Regions from separate parts of the Pseudomonas asiatica genome, predicted to be linked through region 3. Evidence: riboswitches for the same ligand, from Rfam matches in the RefSeq annotation. Region 3 holds a riboswitch; each other region holds the start of a gene.
What was found. A riboswitch is a leader RNA that binds a small molecule or an ion and turns the genes downstream of it on or off. The one in region 3 is predicted to bind cobalamin.
Positions count from the first base shown of each region.

Region 1: linked by a shared signal. The riboswitch ahead of cobW (cobalamin biosynthesis protein CobW) and the one ahead of ABNP31_RS13985 (CbtB domain-containing protein) in region 3 are both predicted to bind cobalamin.
Region 2: linked by a shared signal. The riboswitch ahead of cobO (cob(I)yrinic acid a,c-diamide adenosyltransferase) and the one ahead of ABNP31_RS13985 (CbtB domain-containing protein) in region 3 are both predicted to bind cobalamin.
Region 4: linked by a shared signal. The riboswitch ahead of ABNP31_RS09535 (TonB-dependent receptor) and the one ahead of ABNP31_RS13985 (CbtB domain-containing protein) in region 3 are both predicted to bind cobalamin.

Region 1 covers NZ_CP157874.1:3,261,743-3,265,947, forward strand. The annotation lists gene cobN (cobaltochelatase subunit CobN) at 1-1,183, opposite strand, end outside; gene cobW (cobalamin biosynthesis protein CobW) at 1,187-2,254, opposite strand; cobalamin riboswitch at 2,355-2,567, opposite strand; gene ABNP31_RS14590 (hypothetical protein) at 2,665-3,024, shown strand; gene ABNP31_RS14595 (ATP-binding cassette domain-containing protein) at 3,351-4,205, shown strand, end outside.
Region 2 covers NZ_CP157874.1:1,338,511-1,342,715, reverse strand. The annotation lists gene bluB (5,6-dimethylbenzimidazole synthase) at 1-583, opposite strand, end outside; gene ABNP31_RS06155 (cobyrinate a,c-diamide synthase) at 580-1,875, opposite strand; gene cobO (cob(I)yrinic acid a,c-diamide adenosyltransferase) at 1,872-2,483, opposite strand; cobalamin riboswitch at 2,604-2,823, opposite strand; gene ABNP31_RS06145 (hypothetical protein) at 2,991-3,569, shown strand; gene ABNP31_RS06140 (DUF3077 domain-containing protein) at 3,793-4,056, opposite strand.
Region 3 covers NZ_CP157874.1:3,106,666-3,110,870, reverse strand. The annotation lists gene cobM (precorrin-4 C(11)-methyltransferase) at 1-393, opposite strand, end outside; gene ABNP31_RS13995 (cobalamin biosynthesis protein) at 425-811, opposite strand; gene ABNP31_RS13990 (CbtA family protein) at 811-1,497, opposite strand; gene ABNP31_RS13985 (CbtB domain-containing protein) at 1,507-1,695, opposite strand; cobalamin riboswitch at 1,789-2,012, opposite strand; gene ABNP31_RS13980 (GNAT family N-acetyltransferase) at 2,202-2,681, opposite strand; gene ABNP31_RS13975 (LysE family translocator) at 2,807-3,436, shown strand; gene ABNP31_RS13970 (alpha/beta fold hydrolase) at 3,458-4,205, shown strand, end outside.
Region 4 covers NZ_CP157874.1:2,109,239-2,113,443, forward strand. The annotation lists gene ABNP31_RS09535 (TonB-dependent receptor) at 1-1,908, opposite strand, end outside; cobalamin riboswitch at 2,018-2,225, opposite strand; gene nhaR (transcriptional activator NhaR) at 2,261-3,154, opposite strand; gene ABNP31_RS09545 (hypothetical protein) at 3,289-3,528, shown strand; gene ABNP31_RS09550 (TerC family protein) at 3,558-4,205, shown strand, end outside.

The DNA of each region.
Region 1 (4,205 bases), 160 kb from region 3:
TGCCAATGCGACCATCCCGGGTCGGGTAGTTGGCCAGCACCAGGGCCACGCGCTTTTGCGCATTCGGCAGGCGCGCCAGTTCGACCCAGCGGCGGGCCAGTTCGGCGACAAAGTCCATGCGCTCGGGGTGGGCGCGGTAGCAGACCACGTCGGACTGGCTGCGCTCGCTGCGCCAGGCCATGTCCTTGAAACTGACCGGGCGGGTGATGATGCGCCCGTCCAGTTCGGGCAAGGCAATGTGCATGGCCAGGTCACGCGCCCCCAGGCCCTGCTCGCTGGCTTCCCAGCCGGGCTGGTTGTCTTGCGCGCAGATGGCCTGCAGCACTGGGATGTCGCGACGGAACGGGCGCAGGTTGGGCCGTTCGGGGCTGGACAGGGCAAAGCCGGTGGTGTTGACCAGCACTTCGGCACCCACCTCGTCCAGCCAGGCTTCGACCTGCTCCAGGCAGGCGCTTTCCTTGAGGCTGGCCACGGCGATCGGCAACGGGTTGAGCCCGGCGGCCTGCAGGCGCTGACAGAACACATCGATGAACGCGGTGTTGGCCGCCTGCAGGTGCGAGCGGTAGAACAGCAGTGGCGCCACCGGCTGTTCGGGATGCCACTGCGGGTACCAGTCCTCCAGCGTGGCGCTGCCCTTGGCCGGGTGATACACGGCGGTGCGCGGCAAAGGCTGCGGCTCGTCCCAGGCATAGTCGCGGCCCAGCCACTGGCTGGCCAGGCAGTTGAACAGGTTGATGGCATTGGCCTTGCCGCCCTGGCGCAGGTAGTGCCAGAGGCGTTCGGCCTGCTCGCCGCTGACACTGCCCAGGCTGGTCAGCTCCGGGTCCGGGCGGTCGTCGCCCGGCACCAGGATCAGTTGCACGCCACGGCCAGCCAGCTCGACCAGTTGCTCGACGCCATAGCGCCAGTAGCCGACGCCGCCGTGCAGCGACACCAGGATGACCTTGGCATGGCGCAGCACCTGGTCGACGTACAGGTCGACCGAGGCATGGTTCTGTACCTGCATCGGGTTGGCCAGGCGCAGGCTGGGGTAATCCTCGGGCAATTGCTCGGCGGTATCCGCAAGCAATGCCAGGTGCGAATCGCCGCTGCAGAGAATCACCAGCTCGGCGGGCGTCTGGCCGAGGTCGGCAATGCTGTCATCCGGCACGAAGCCGCCGGGCTGGGTCCGCAGCAGGTGCATGGGTCAGGCGCCCAGTGCCTGGCGCAGGCGCGCTTCCAGCTGGGCGGCGTCGAGGTCCTGGCCGATCAGCACCAGGCGGGTGATGCGCGGCTCGTCGGCGCGCCAGGCGCGGTCGAAGTGCTTGTCGAAACGGGTGCCCACGCCTTGTACCAGCAGGCGCATCGGCTTGCCCGGGATGGCAGCGAAGCCTTTGGCGCGCAGGATGCCGAATTCCACCACCAGCTGGGTCAGGGCGTCGAGCAGCAGGCTTTCGTCGGCTTCGGGCAGGTCGATGGAGATGGAGTCGAAGGCGTCGTGGTCATGATCGTCATGGTCATCGCCGTCATGATGCGAATCGTGGTGGGTACGGCGGCCATCGATGTGCGCCTCGGACTCGGCGCCCACGCCCAGCAGCACCTCCAGCGGCAGCTTGCCGCTGCTGGCCTCGATCACCTTGACCGCCGGCGGCAGTTCTTCGGCCACCTCGGCGCGGACCTTGGCCAGGCCTTCGGCGTCGATCAGGTCGGCCTTGTTCAGCACCACCAGGTCGGCGCTGGCCAGCTGGTCGGCGAACAGTTCGTGCAGCGGCGACTCGTGGTCCAGGTTGGGGTCGAGCTTGCGCTGGGCATCGACCTGGTCCGGGTAGGCGGCGAAGGTGCCGGCGGCCACGGCCGGGCTGTCGACCACCGTGATCACCGCGTCGACGGTGCAGGCATTGCGGATTTCCGGCCACTGGAAGGCTTGCACCAGCGGTTTGGGCAGGGCCAGGCCGCTGGTTTCGATGAGGATATGGTCCAGGTCGCCACGGCGTGCCACCAGCTCGCGCATCACCGGGAAGAACTCTTCCTGCACGGTGCAGCACAGGCAGCCGTTGGCCAGCTCGTAGACGCGGCCGGTGGCTTCTTCTTCGGTGCAACCGATGCTGCACTGTTTGAGGATTTCGCCGTCGATGCCCAGTTCGCCGAACTCGTTGACGATCACCGCAATGCGGCGGCCCTGGGCGTTGTCGAGCATGTGGCGCAGCAAGGTAGTCTTGCCCGAGCCGAGGAAGCCGGTGACGATGGTGACGGGGAGCTTGGCCAGTGTTTTCATGTCGCATTGCCCTTGGCAGATTGGCGCGGGCATGCAGGACGACAGCCACGGGCCAGACCGGCCGGGCTTGTTCGCCACCGGATCACCCCGCCCGGTTGAAAGTCGAAAACGTGACGAGGCAGGTCTCCTGGCTCGCACCGTTCCATGTACCCGCTGGTGCAGCGGGCTGGCGGGATGACGCCTTCCCGCGCGCGGGCGCAGTGGCTGTGTCGATCCGTTGTCGGTGCTTACAGTTGCGGGGGCAGCCGCGGCTTGTACCGCGTTCCCGTCTTAGCTTCGGCCTGGCCGAAGAACCTCGAAGTGGCAAGGCTACGCAGTGGCTGGCAGGTGGTCAACCATTGCTGTCGGGCTGGCCGACAACAAGTGGCGCAACTGCGTTACAGTGGTGGCTTTGAGCAGCGAGGCCCCCGGTGGAACCCTTGAACAAGCGCGATTTGGCACGCCTGGAGCGTGAACTGGTGGTTTGCCTGACCGAAGCCTGCGAAACCGCCAAGGCGGAGATCGTCGGTTTCAGCTGGCTTACCCATCGTCTGGCTCCCGAGGATTTTCCGGCCAGCCTGCGTATTACCTGGGTGTTCGAACGAGAGGCCGACAAGGCCGCCGCCGTGGCGGGCGACGCGAAGGTACGCATGCTGGCGCTGACCGGCCTGGCTTTGGAACAGGCCGGCATTCAGCTGGATCATCCGGCCTGGCATGTGCGGTTTGACAGTGAAGAGACCTGCCAGCAGAGCCACGGGGGCGACTGGAGCAAGCGCTTGAGGGGGCGCTGATCCAGGGGCATGCGCGGTCCTGGCTCTTGTAGGAGCGGCCTTGTGTCGCGATAGGGCTGCGAAGCAGCCCCAGGGTTTCAGCAAAGACGCACAAATTGCTGGGGCTGCTTCGCAGCCCTATCGCGACACAAGGCCACTCCTACAGGGGCCGCGGCGCACTCGCGGAATCTGTTTTCCCGCGACAACGATGCCTCTATCCGTTAGGCTACGCATTCCCCTGTCACGAGGTGTTCGTCCAATGCGCCATTGATGCCGCCGTCCCTTCGACGGCCAGTCTTCAGCCTCCGGTTCGCTCCGGAGATGTCGCGGCATTTGTGGAGTTGTGCATGACGAACACGTCGATCCTGACGCTGGACAGCGTCTCCTTGGCCTTGCCTGACGGCAGGCTGTTATTTACCGACCTCAGCGAAACCTTCGACCAACGCCGCACCGGCCTGGTCGGGCGCAACGGTGTGGGCAAGAGCCTGCTCGGGCAAGTACTTGCCGGCCAGCGCGAACCAAGCAGCGGCCAGTGTCGGCGCCTTGGGCGCATCCATCTTCTGGACCAGCAGGTGATCGAGCGCAGCGCCACGGTCGCCGACCTGGCCCAGGTGGGCGCGGTGCTCGCTGCGCTGGAGCGCATCGAGCAAGGCAGCGTCGCACCCAGTGACTTCGACACCGTCGGCGAACGCTGGGATATCCGCGAGCAATTGCAGGGGCACCTGCAACGCCACGGCCTGGGCCAGCTCGACTGGCACCAGCCCGCCCGCAGCCTGAGCGGTGGCCAGGCCATGCGCGTGGCGCTGGTCGGCGCCTGGCTCAGCGAAGCGGACTACCTGATCCTCGACGAACCGAGCAACCACCTGGACAGCAACGCCCGCGCCCAACTGCTGAGCATGATCGAAGCCTGGGACCGGGGCTTGCTGGTGATCAGCCATGATCGCAGCCTGCTCGCGCACATGACGCGCATCGTCGAATTGTCCAGCCTGGGCTTGCAGGCCTATGGCGGCAACTACAGCTTCTATTCGGCCCAGAAAGCCAGCCAGACGGCGCAGGCCCAACAGCAACTTGCCCGGCTGAAACAGGAGCAGCAACGCCAGGCGCGCGAACTGCAGCGCCAGCGCGAAGACCTGGAACGTCATCAGGCCCGCGCCGGGCGCAACGCCAGGCACGCCAACCAGGCCAAGATCCTGGTCGACCGC
Region 2 (4,205 bases), 1.8 Mb from region 3:
CCAGCACCAGCATCGGTGCCGGGTAGAACTCGGTTACCGGCCCCAGGCACAGCACCGCGACCGGCTTGGCCCCGGCCGGCATGCCCAGCAGCGCCGCCAGCGCCTGCGGGTCGAACAGCGACACCCAGCCCATGCCCAGGCCTTCGCCACGGGCTGCCAGCCACAGGTTCTGGATGGCGCAGGCCAGCGAGGCCAGGTCCATTTCCGGCAGGGTGCGACGGCCGAAGATATGCGGCTCGCGGTTGTCCATCAGGGCGGCCACCAGCAACTCGGCGCAGTCATTGATGCCCTCCACCTTCAGTTTCATGAAGGCGTCGGAGCGTTCGCCCAACGCTTCGGCGGTACGCACCCGCTCTGCTTCCACCAAGGCCTGGATGCGCGCACGCAGGTCGCGCTGGGTGATGCGGATGAAACGCCAGGGCTGCATCAGCCCGACGCTTGGCGCCTGGTGCGCGGCAGCCAACAGGCGGCCCAGCAGTTCCGGGGCTACCTCGCCGCCGGCGAAATGGCGCATGTCACGGCGTTCGCCGATGGCCCGGTAGATCGCGGCGCGCTCGGCGTCGCTGTAGGCGTGTTCGCTCATGGTCGCAACAGCGCCGCCGCCGCATCCGGGTTGGAGGGGAAGTAGAAGTGCACGTAGGAAGCCGTCAGCCGACCCAGGCGGTACACCGCTTCGTTGCCACGCCCGCCATTGGGGCTCAGGCCACGTGCGATCGGCTCCAGTGCGGTACTGGTCAGCGAATGGTGATAGGTGTGCCCGCGCAGGGTGCCTTCCGGCAGTTCCACCGCCTGCAAGGCCAAGGCAGCCAAGCGCTTCTGCATGGTCGCTTCGCCCGGCAGCAGGCCGAGCAGCTCGGCACGCTCGCCGGCCACGTCGGTCAGGGCATCGAGCAGATACAGCATGCCACCGCACTCGGCCAGCAACGGTTTGCCCTGGGCGTGATGGGCGCGTATTGCCTCGCTCATCGGCGCATTGCCGGCCAGGGCGTGGTGGTGCAGTTCGGGATAACCGCCCGGCAGGTACAGGCTGTCTACTGCCGGCAGTTCGCGGTCATGCAGCGGCGAGAAGAACTCCAGCTGTGCGCCCAGGTTGCGCAGCAGGTCGAGGTTGGCGCCATAGGTGAAGGCGAAGGCCTCGTCTCGCGCCACGCCAATGCGTACACCGGCCAACGAGGCAGCACTGGTTTGCGGCTCGGGTTCGGCAAAGGTCACTGGCGGCGGCAAGGCCGCATCGCAACTGGCGCCAAGCGCCTCGGCAGCGGCATCCAGGCGCGCGTCCAGGTCGTTCAGCTCGCTGGCCTGGACCAGCCCCAGGTGGCGGCTGGGCAGCTCGATACCGCGCTCGCGGGACAAGCCGCCATACCAGCGCAGGCCCTCGGTCAGGCTACCTTCCAGCAGTTGCGCGTGGCGCAGGCTGCCGACCCGGTTGGCCAACACACCGGCAAACGGCAGGTCCGCCTGGTAGCGTGCCAGGCCCAGGGCCAGGGCGCCGAAGGTCTGGGCCATGGCCGTGCCGTCGATCACCGCCAGCACCGGCACGCCGAAGTGGCGCGCCAGATCGGCGCTGGACGGCGTGCCGTCGAACAGCCCCATCACCCCTTCGATCAGGATCAGGTCGGCCTCGCCGGCGGCTTCCCACAGCAGGCGGCGGCTTTCCTCGGCGCCGATCATCCACAGGTCGAGTTGGTACACCGGCGCGCCGCTGGCCCGCTCGAGGATCATCGGGTCGAGAAAGTCGGGCCCGCACTTGAACACCCGCACCTTGCGCCCAAGGTTGCGGTGCAGGCGGGCCAGGGCGGCGGTGACGGTGGTCTTGCCCTGGCCAGAGGCCGGTGCCGCGATCAGCACGGCGGGGCAATGGCGCGGCTGGCTCACAGTTCCACGCCCTTCTGTGCACGGATGCCGGCCTGGAAGGCGTGCTTGAGCATGCCCATCTCGGTCACGGTGTCGGCCAGTTCGATCATCTCGGGTTTCGCGGCACGGCCAGTGACGATCACATGCTGCATCGGTGGGCGGGCCTGGATGTCGGACAGCACCTGGTCAAGGTCGAGGTAGCCGTGCTTGAGGGCGATGTTCAGTTCATCGAGCACCACGAACTGCACGCTAGGGTCTTGCAGCAACTGGCGCGACACAGCCCAGGCCGCTTCGGCGGCGGCAATGTCGCGCTGGCGGTCCTGGGTTTCCCAGGTAAAGCCCTCGCCCATCACGTGGTAGCGCACCTGCTCGGGGAAGCGGCGGAAGAACAGCTCTTCGCCGGTGCTGTTGCGGCCCTTGATGAACTGCACCACACCGCACTGCATGCCATGGCCCAGGGCGCGCGCGAGCATACCGAAGGCCGAGCTGCTCTTGCCTTTGCCATTGCCGGTCAGCACCAGCAGCAGGCCGCATTCGTTGGGGGAATTGGCGATGCGTTCGTCGATGATCGCCTTCTTGCGCTGCATGCGCGCCAGGTGGCGTTCGTCGCGTTCGGTGGATTCGCTCATCAGGGTTCTCCGCTGGCTGGCGCCACGGCAACGCGCGGCGACAGGTAAAAGGCGGGCAGACGGAGAACGCGCAGGGGCCGTGGCCGTACGCCACGGTGCACCGCGCATCACCCTCCGTGATGCCGTTGGCAGTATCAGGCCGGTCTCCGGGCTTGTGAGCGGGCCTTGGCCCAGGCCTGCGCGCCTTCCCGGGTGCTGGCACCCAGTGGCCCTGCGCGGCCGCGACTCACCTACCGTTGCGGGGGCAGCGCCGGAATCGCGCCATGCTGGCACCCACCGGCTTCCCAGTTTCACCCTGCCCAGTCGGGGCTGGCAGGGCACCTGAAACACGCGCGAAGGTTAGAGGGTTGCACCGGGAGCGTCAATCGAAGTGGGCCGCTTTGCAGTCGAACAGGCACCGCCCGGGTAATGGCCAATTCACCTGGTTGTGCCACACTGAATACAGTGATATCACATAGCCATCACTTTCAGCTGAACGCGATCACAACGATAACAGGAGAGCGCAGCATGCGAGGCCAGATCATCAACAACCCGCGCCTGGAGTTTCTCGCCCCGGTGCTGGAGCGCTGGGGCGATTGCATCGACCGCTTCAACCAGTTTGCCGGCGATGCCGAAGCACCTTACTGGCATGGCGCCGCGGCCAATACCGGGCTGCTTGCCGCAGCGGCGTGGCAGGCCGAACTGGCGGCGCTGCAGCAGTTTGCCGGCAAGAAGCAGCGCGACGAAGGCGAACACGAAGGGCGCTGCGACCTGTCGATCAGTAGTGCCGATGAAGCGCTGTACCTCAGTGTCAGCCAGCGCTGGCCAAAAGTTGCCCGGCTGGACATGGCCGACGCCCTGCAGCAGACCGCTGCCCTCGCGCGCCAGGTGGCCTACCCCAGCCAGTTGAAAGCTGGTGCGCTGTTCATCAGCCCGTGGAAGGCTGGCCAGCATGCCAGCCCCGAGGAACTGCAGGACCTGGTCGACGATCTGCAGAAACATACCGCCTGTGCCATCGCCTGGTACTTCCCGTATGCCTACCGCAAGTTGCACAACGAACTGGGGCAGTATTTCCCGGGGGTGGCGTTGTTGCTCAAGCAGGCTTGAAGCAACTTCGGCTCGGGGCGGGACCGGAACGCGTTAGCAAGCGCGACGTGGTTTCTGTGGGAGCGGGCGTGCCCGCGAAGAATCCAACGCGGTGGCTGGCACCGGCTGCGCCGGTGTTCGCGGGCGCGCCCGCTCCCACAGAGCCCCTGCTAAACCTTTCAGTTATATGCGGCTCCATGAGAGCGCGGCCCGTGCCGCGAATGGCCTGCGCGCCTTTCAGGTCCTAACGCATCATGCCGAGTTCGGCATCATCCAGCAGCGCTTTGCCCAAGGCGCAAAGGTAGTGCGCGGCCCAGATCAGCTTTGGCTTGTCTTCCATCAGGCCGTCGATGGTCAGGTCCCGTGCATAGCCGATCAATTCCGAGGCTTGTTCGCGGGCGTTCTGGCAGGAGATACCGGGTTCGATGCGGAACAGGGGGTGGGTCTGGTTTTCACCTTGAAAGAATATGGTTTTGCCGACTGTGCATTTCGTGTCTTCGGTGGTCATTTAAGGCTCCTGTCGTAGTGAAGCGACCACCAACCGCGGCTAAACAGTATGGTGGCAGCTGTACGTGGGTTAGCCGACCGGGACGTCAGGCACCCGGCGCACCCGCAGGTGCCCCACGCACAGCCGCCATAAGGCGCCAATGCCGATTA
Region 3 (4,205 bases):
GGTCTGCGCTACCTGGGGCAGGGTCAGTTCGCAGCCGAGCAGGGCGGCGCTGGCCGCCGTGGCGGTGACCCCGGGGATGATCTGGTAATCGATGCCCAGCGCCTGCAGATGGCGGATCTGCTCGCCGATGGCGCCGTACAGGCTGGGGTCGCCACTGTGTACCCGGGCCACATCCAGGCCTTGCTCATGCGCACTGCGCATGGCGGCAATGATCTGCTCCAGGTGCAGTTCGGCGCTATTGATCATGGTCTCGGCCTGGTGGCCCTCGAGCACGGCGGCCGGCACCAGCGAACCGGCATAGATGATCACCGGGCACTGGCGGATCAGCCGTTGGCCCTTGATTGTGATCAGTTCCGGGTCGCCGGGGCCGGCGCCGATGAAGTAGACCGTCATGGAAAGTCCTTGCAGGAAAGAGGGGAAACGTTCAACAGGCCAGGGCGAGGGTAGCCGGGCCCAGTACCTGGCGCGTCAGCAGCAACCTGGCCGTGCCGAGCCGCTCGCTGGCCAGGGCCAAAGCCGCGCTCTCCGCCACGCCCCAGCAGCCGCAGTGGGCATGGGCAGCGGCGGAGCGGTGGCTGAGCTGGAGTTCGTAGGGTTGCAATTGCGCGGTATCGTACAACACCAAGGGCACGCCGAGGCGTTCGGCCAGTTGCTGCAAGCCGGGTTCGTCGGCCTTCAGGCTGATGCTGGCGATACCGTGCAGGCCGGCCAACGCCAGGCCCTGGTTGGCCAGGGCCTGGCGTAGCAAGGTTTCCAGCGTATCCGCCGGGCAACCCCGGCGGCAGCCGAAGCCGGCGTAAAAGGCAGGCATCAGGCCTGGCTGGAGCGCCGGAACAGCCAGGCGCTGAGCAGGCCCAGGGCCAGCCAGAAGGCGGCGTTGGTCAGCCAGGAGGCCACTTTGAACTGGGTTTCCAGTGCGGCGGGGGCCAGGCTCTCGTGCACCTCGGGTTGCGGCGCACCGATCACATGGGGAATGACCAGCAGCACGGCGCCCAGCGCCTTCAGCAACCAGTGGCGGGCGAATACCAGCAGGGCAAGGCCCAGCGCGGTGGCGCTGGCGGTGCCGATCCACCAGGCCTGGCGTTGCCCCAGGTCGGCGGCTGCAGTACCTGGCAGTTCCGGCGGCAGGCCCAGGGTCGGGGCCAGGCAGAACACGGCGAAGCCGGCCAGCCCCCACAGTGCGCCGGTGCCGGCACGCTTGGGTTCGCGCAGGCTGTACAGGGCGGTGAGGATCAGGGCGAAGCCGACCGCGACCACCAGGTTGCCGCCAGTGGTGGACAGCACCCGCTGCCAGCCGTCTTCCGGCGACCAGGCTTCGGCGCTGTGTTCATGGGCGGCCACTTCGCCGGCATGCTCGTGCTGGGCGACCGGGGCCGAGGATTCGTAGGTTTCTGCCTCGAGGATCAGCGGGGCGACCCAGAAGCTTTGCAGCAAGGTCAGCAGCAAGGCCGCCAGCAACCCGCTGAAGCCCGCGGTACGGGCAATGCGTGTGATCATCGGGCGTACTCAGTGGCAGGGGAAGGCGGCGCTGTGGCGGGTGTCGTGGGCGGCGTTGTGCACGGCTTCGATGTGCGAGAAGCCGGCGAAGTACACCAGGCACAGGCCCAGCAGGCTGGCGCCGACGGCGATGACGACACGCTGGCTGAGGGTGACGGGGGTGGTGATGCTGTGTTGCTTGGCGCTGGTGACGGGCATGACGCGTTCCTCTGCTTTTTGTGGGCAACGGGCAAGCGCGGCAGCCCCGAGCGTGGCAGCCCAGGGGAATGCAACAGCGCCCGCCCACCGCGGGGTGTTCATGAACGCCAGGCCGGTCTCCGGGCTTGCGAGGAGGAGCCAGGCTCCTGGAAGGCGTCACCTTCCCATGCCGGGTGACCGGGCACAGTGGTACAGACGCTTCGCTCGCTTACCGTTGCGGGGGCAGCACCGGCCTTGTCCGGCCCTGCTTGAGGGCCTGTGACGCACCGGTTTCCCGTTTCACCCCCATCGGGGGCACCTGAACGCGAGGCATAAGGAGACCATGGGGCGGGGCTGCCGTCAATTGCCCTGATGGTAGGGCTTTGGTTTTGCAGTGCCTGGGAGATCGAGCGCCGCCCGCGCGGCGCTCGATCTCACAGGCGCTGGAAAGTTCAAGGCAAGCGCACTCAAGCCCTCATGCAAGCCGGTTCGGCCTGTAGTGGTCTATGCCGTAAGCATCCACCTGGTCAGCCCCGGGCAAACGTCGCCAGCTTCTCCCCGTCCAGCCGGTAGCGCACCCACTCATCCTGCGCTTCGGCCCCCAGCTTCTGATAGAAGCCGATCGCGGGCTCGTTCCAGTCCAGCACGCTCCATTCCAGCCGCCCGCAATCATTCGCCACCGCTTCGCGGGCAATATGCTGCAGCAATTGCCGCCCGGCACCGTCGCCGCGCTGCTCGGGCGTTATGTACAGGTCTTCCAGGTAGATGCCGTTGCGCCCGAGCCAGGTCGAGTAGCTGTAGAAATACACGGCAAAGCCGATTGCCCGGCCATCGCGCTCGCAAATCAGGCTGTGCACGGTGCTGCCCTCGCCAAAAAGGCTGCGCTCGATATCGGCAACGCTCGCGATCACCTCGTGGCGAGCGCGTTCGTACTCGGCCAGTTCGGTGATGAAGGCCAGGATCTGCTCGGCATCGGCGCGAACGGCAGGGCGAATGGTAAGGCTCATGGTGACGGCTTCCTTGATCTGGTGGTAGCGGTACAGCGATGTGTATCTACACAATTTAGTGAAACTGTATCGGTCGCAGAGGAGGGCGACTCCGTTAGTGTGACACCACCCATAAAGAATGTGGAATGCCTGCCATGCTTGCCTCTGCCGACCTGCTCACCGCCTTCGTGCTGTTTGCCTTCGTGTCCTCCATCACCCCTGGCCCCAACAACACCATGCTGCTGGCCTCGGGCGTCAACTTCGGTGTGCGCCGCTCCATCCCGCACGCCATGGGGATCAGCGTCGGTTTCATGGTAATGGTGCTGGCCGTTGGCCTGGGCCTGGGCGAGGTGTTCAAGGCCTGGCCGCCGCTGTACACGGTACTGCGCTACACCGGCGCCGCCTACCTGCTTTACCTCGCCTGGAAGATCGCCACCTCCGGGCCGGTCGGCACAGCCTCGTCCAGTGCCCGCAAACCGCTGGGCTTCTGGGGAGCGGCGGCATTCCAGTGGGTCAACCCCAAGGCCTGGGTGATGGCAGTCGGTGCAATCACCACCTACACGCCGGCGCAAGGCTATGTGACCAACGTCATTGTCATTGCCGCCTTGTTTGCCCTGGTCAACCTGCCCAGCGTGGGGGTGTGGGTGATGTTCGGCAGCGCCCTGCGCAACCTGTTGCAGAACCCGCGCTGGCTGATGCTGTTCAATGTCCTGATGGCCTTGTTGCTGGTGATTTCACTGTACCCGTTGCTGTTTGTAGAATCGGCGTTTTCCTGACCCCGCGAGTACAGCAAGCCGATGCAGTTGATCCCCTGGTCCCACGAATGCGCCGAAGGCTTCACCCTGCGTGGCTGGCGAACCCCGGCCAGTGGCAAGCCGCTGCTGCATTTTCTGCACGGCAACGGCTTCTGCTGCCTTGCCTACCAGCCATTGCTGATGCGCCTGGGCGAACATTTCGACCTGTGGCTCAGCGATGTCCAGGGCCATGGTGACAGTGACCATGGCGGGGTTTTTCGTGGCTGGAACCGCACCGCTGCGCTGGCGGTGGAGGCTTTCGCAGCCGGGCGGGGCGAGTATGGCGACGTACCGCGCTTTGCCGTCGGGCACAGCTTCGGTGGCGTGCTCACCGGCCTGATCCTGGCCAGTGAACCGCAGCTGTTCACCCGTGCCGTGCTGCTTGACCCGGTACTGTTCAGCCGGCGCATGCTGGGTGTTATGGGGGTGGCGGCCCTGGTCGGCTTGCATCAGCGTCACGCCTTGGCGCGCAAGGCCGCCAGCCGTCGCAGCCACTGGCCCGACCGCGAGGCAGCCCTGGCTTCGCTGCATGGGCGGGGTATCTTCAAGGGGTGGACCGATGCGGCGCTGCGGGCCTACGTCGAGCATGCCATCGGCGACTGTGGCGAAGCGGTGGTGCTCAAGTGCCGGCCCAGCCGCGAAGTGGAAATCTTCAGTTCCTTCCCCAAGCGCATGTGGGCAAGCCTGACGGCGATCCGCACGCCCACGCGGGTGCTGTACGGCGAGCACACCTACCCCTTCGTGCCCCATT
Region 4 (4,205 bases), 1.0 Mb from region 3:
ATAGCGCGCGCCAATGCCGGCCTCCAGCCGCTGGCCGAAGCCTTTGCTCAGCCACAGGTTGGCGGTACGCCGCGGGACATTGGCCGGGCGATTGCCCGCACGGTCCTGCGCCACGCCGCCGACCATTTCGTCGAAGTCGTCATACCTGGCGCGCACGATCGCCGCGTTGGCCGACACCTGCCACTGATGCGCAAGCGCCAGTTCCAGGGTTGCCTCCAGGCCGTCGGACGTCTGCTGGCCAGCCTGCTGCTTCTCGTGGGTGAACGGGTCATCCACCAGCAGCTTCTTCTTGACGATGTGGTACGCCGCCAATGTCCATTCGCCACGCCCCTCCCAGAAGCGCTGCTTCAGGCCCACCTCGGTCTGCCTGGCCTCGGTCAGGTCGTAGTGCATCTGGTTGGCGCTGAGGCTGATGAGGTTGTCGACCCCGTCCTCGCTGGTGGAGTACTGGCCATACAGCGACAGGTCGTCGCTGACCGCAAACACCAGCCCGGCACGCCAGTTGCCCCCTTGCAGGCTGCGGTCGCTGCGGCTGTCGGTGGTCAGTTTCTCCTGGACGATGTGGTTCTGGTCGCGGCGCACGCCGGTGACCAGGGACAGGCGATCGCTCAACTGCAGGCGGTTTTCGGCGAACAGGGCAAAGGTGTGGGTGGTGGACAGGGTTTGCGGGCGCAGCGGCGAGGCGCTGTGGAACCAACCCGGTTGTGGCTGCCAAGGGTCGACGTAGTCACCGCCCACATCGTTGTAGGGCGCGTTGCTGTCGACGTTGAAGCGGACTTTGTTGTACTCGGCGCCGACCACGGTCTTGCTGGCCAGGCCGAACAGCGTGTGGTCGAGGGTGAAGGCCTGGCGATCGCCGAACTGTTCCTGGTTGTGCTTGATCTGCAGGTAGCTGCCGCGCAGCAGCTGCTGGCGCCCGGCATCCCAGCTGTACTCCTCGGCATTGCGCCAGTGACGGCGGCTCTTGATGTAGTACAGCTGGTTGCTGGCGCTGAGGTGGTCGTTCAACGTCCAGTCGGTGTTCAGGCGGGTCCATTCATCGACGTAGTGCTGCACATCGTCCTGCACGTTGTAGTTCTTCTTGCGCAGGCTGCTGCGGTAGTGGCCGTCGATCAGCGGGGTGCCGTAGTAGTTGGCAGGCTGCGCATCGCCGCGGTCGTGGGCGAGGGTGAAGCTGAGGTCGTCGCTGGCATCGAAGCGCAGCGCGGCGCTCAGCGCCAGGCTGCGTGACGGGGTGCGGTCGACCCAGCCGTTACCGGTTTGCTGGTTCAGGGCCAGGCGGTAGCTCAGGCGCTCGCCGAGGCTGCCGCCGCTGTCCAGGCCGAGCTGCTGGCGGTCCCACGAACCGTAGCCCAGGCGCAGGTGGTTGCGTATCTCGCCGGCAAACGGCTTTTTCGGGATCACGTTGACCACCGCACCGGTGGCCCCTTCGCCATACAGCACCGAGGCCGGGCCGCGAATCACATCGATGCACTCGACCATCCATGGGTCGACCGGGAACGTCTGGGTGCCGGCACCGGTGTACAGGCGTGCGCCGTCGAACAAGGTCATCACCGAGTTGTGCCCGGTAAAGCCGCGGGCGGACAGGCCCGTGCCGCCGTCGCCCGGGGAGCCGATGTAGCTGATGCCCGGTGAGCGGGTCACCGCGTCCTGTACGGTGAGGTTGCTGCGCTGCTGGATCTGCTCGGCGCTGATGCTGCTGGTGCTGGCCGGTGTCTCCAGGGCGCTGAGGCCCAGGCGCGAGCCCGCCTGGGTCGGGGTGGCCAGGTCGATGGCGTGGCTGCCTTGGGTGTCGGTGATGGCCGTGGAGGGCAGGGCCAGTGGCTGTCGGTCGAGGTCATCGGCCAGGGCCGGCAGGGATACGGCCAGGCAGGCCGCCAGGGGGTGAAGCTTGAAGATACGGGACATGTCGTTCCACTACTGCAGGAATGAATGGATCCCGGTGGAAAACACGCAAAGGCGCACCGTGCACGCAGGCGCGCGCGCGGATACCGGCCTGCGCCCGCCCACCGCGGGTTGCCAAGTGAAGCTCCAGGCCGGTCTCCGGGCTTGCGAGGGGCATGAAACCTTCACCTTCCCATGCATGTGCACAGTGGTATCTCGAAGGGTTCGCTCGCTTACCGTTGCGGGGGCAGCGCCGGACTTGTCGTGGGCAACACGACGCACCGGCTTCCCGTTTCACCCTGCGCGCGGCGGCGCAGGGCACCTGAAACTGGCGGGCATATGACCATTGAAACGCGGGAGGCGTCAAATCTGCCTGCTACCAATGAAACAACTCTCGTCGCGCCCCCTCGGTAATCGCCACGATCCCCGGGTGCTTGACCTTGCGCTCTACCGAAATGGCATAGAACGACTCGTGCACCGCCTCGGTCTGCCCGATCAGCTCCACGCCGTACTGGCGGCACACTTCCTCGGCGATCACGCTGGGCGCAACGAAGATGCCGCTGCCCGACTGCCCGAACGCCTGCATCAAGGCACTGTCATCGAACTCGCCCACGATCCGTGGCTGCACCTGCTGCTCACCCAGCCAGCGCAGCAGGCGGCTGCGTACCACGGTTTCCTGCCCGGGGATAAGCAATGGCGCATCCTGCAGGCAGGCGGGGAAGGGGCCTTCCAGGCGTTGTGCCAGCGCCGGGGTGGCGAAGAAGCTCAACCCACACTCGCCCAGTTTCTGGCTATAACCCTTGATGTCCAGGTGGCTGGGCATGGGGCTGTCGGAAATCACCAGGTCCAGGCGCTGGATCGCCAGGTCGGCCAGCAGCCGTTCGAGCTTGTCTTCGCGGCAGTTGATACGCAGCATGTCGTCCAGCTCCATGGTCGGTGCCAGCAGGCGGTAGACGATGGACTTGGGCACCACATCAGCCACACCCACGCGGAACAGGATCTGCTCCTGCGGGCCGGCCCGCAGCATGGCCTCCAGCTCGTTACCCAGCTGGAACATCTGCTCGGCATAGATCAGCGTCTGGCGCCCTGTTTCGGTCAGTTCCAGCTGGCGCCCCACGCGCTGGAACAGCTCCAGGCCATAGGTCTGCTCAAACAGGCTGATCTGACCGCTGATGGTTTGCGGGGTCAGGTTCAACTGTTCGCTGGCGCGGGCGATGCTGCCGGTCTTGGCAACGGCCCAGAAGTAGTGCAACTGCCGATAGTTGAGCATCGGTATCGTTCCGGATTCGTAAAAACCGAAGTATAACCGCTGAAAATACGAATTTTCCGGATGTGTTGCGCTCTTTAGAATGCGACTCCATCAGGCGCCGTGTGCGCCGCCGGAACATGAAAAGCGAGGAACCCATGCTGCAACTAAAATCCATCGGCACGCCGCTGGTGCTGGCCTTGGCCCTGTTCACCCTGGCCGGTTGCGAGCAGGCCGAGAAATCCGCCCAGCAGATGCTCGACCAGGCCGCACAGTCGGCCAAGCAGGCCATCGACGACACCAACAAGGCCGCCCAGCAGGCGTTGAGCGAGGCCATCGGCAGCGAAGGGCAAAAGCCCAAGGACGCCGACAAGAAAGAAGACACCCAGGAAATCTGACCCCCAACCGCTGCTGCAGGATTTGAACAATGGAATACTTGCTGGAACTCGTCGCTAGCCCTACCGCCTGGGTTGCCCTGGCTACGCTGGTAGCCATGGAAGTCGTGTTGGGCATCGACAACCTGATCTTCATCTCCATCCTGACCAACAAGCTGCCGGTGGAGTACCGCTCCAAGGCGCGCCGTATTGGTATCAGCATGGCCTTGGTCATGCGCCTGGCCTTGCTCAGCACGGTGGCCTGGATCGTCCAGCTGACCGACCCGGTGTTCGAAGTGTTCGGCAATGCCTTCTCCTGGAAGGACGTGATCCTGATTGCCGGTGGCCTGTTCCTGCTGTGGAAGGCGACCAAGGAAATCCATGAGAACGTCGACCCGCACGGGGCCAAGGAAGAAGCCAAGGTGTCGTCGACGGTTACCCTGGGCTTTGCCGCGGCGATCTTCCAGATCCTGTTGCTGGACATCGTCTTCTCGGTCGACAGCATCATCACCGCCGTGGGCATGACCGAGCACCTGCCGATCATGATCATTGCCGTTATCACTGCCGTGATCGTCATGATGGTGGCCGCCGACCCGTTGGCCAACTTCATCAACGACAACCCGACCGTGGTGATGCTGGCCCTGGGCTTCCTGATCATGATCGGCATGACGCTGATCGCCGAAGGTTTCGGCGCCCATGTA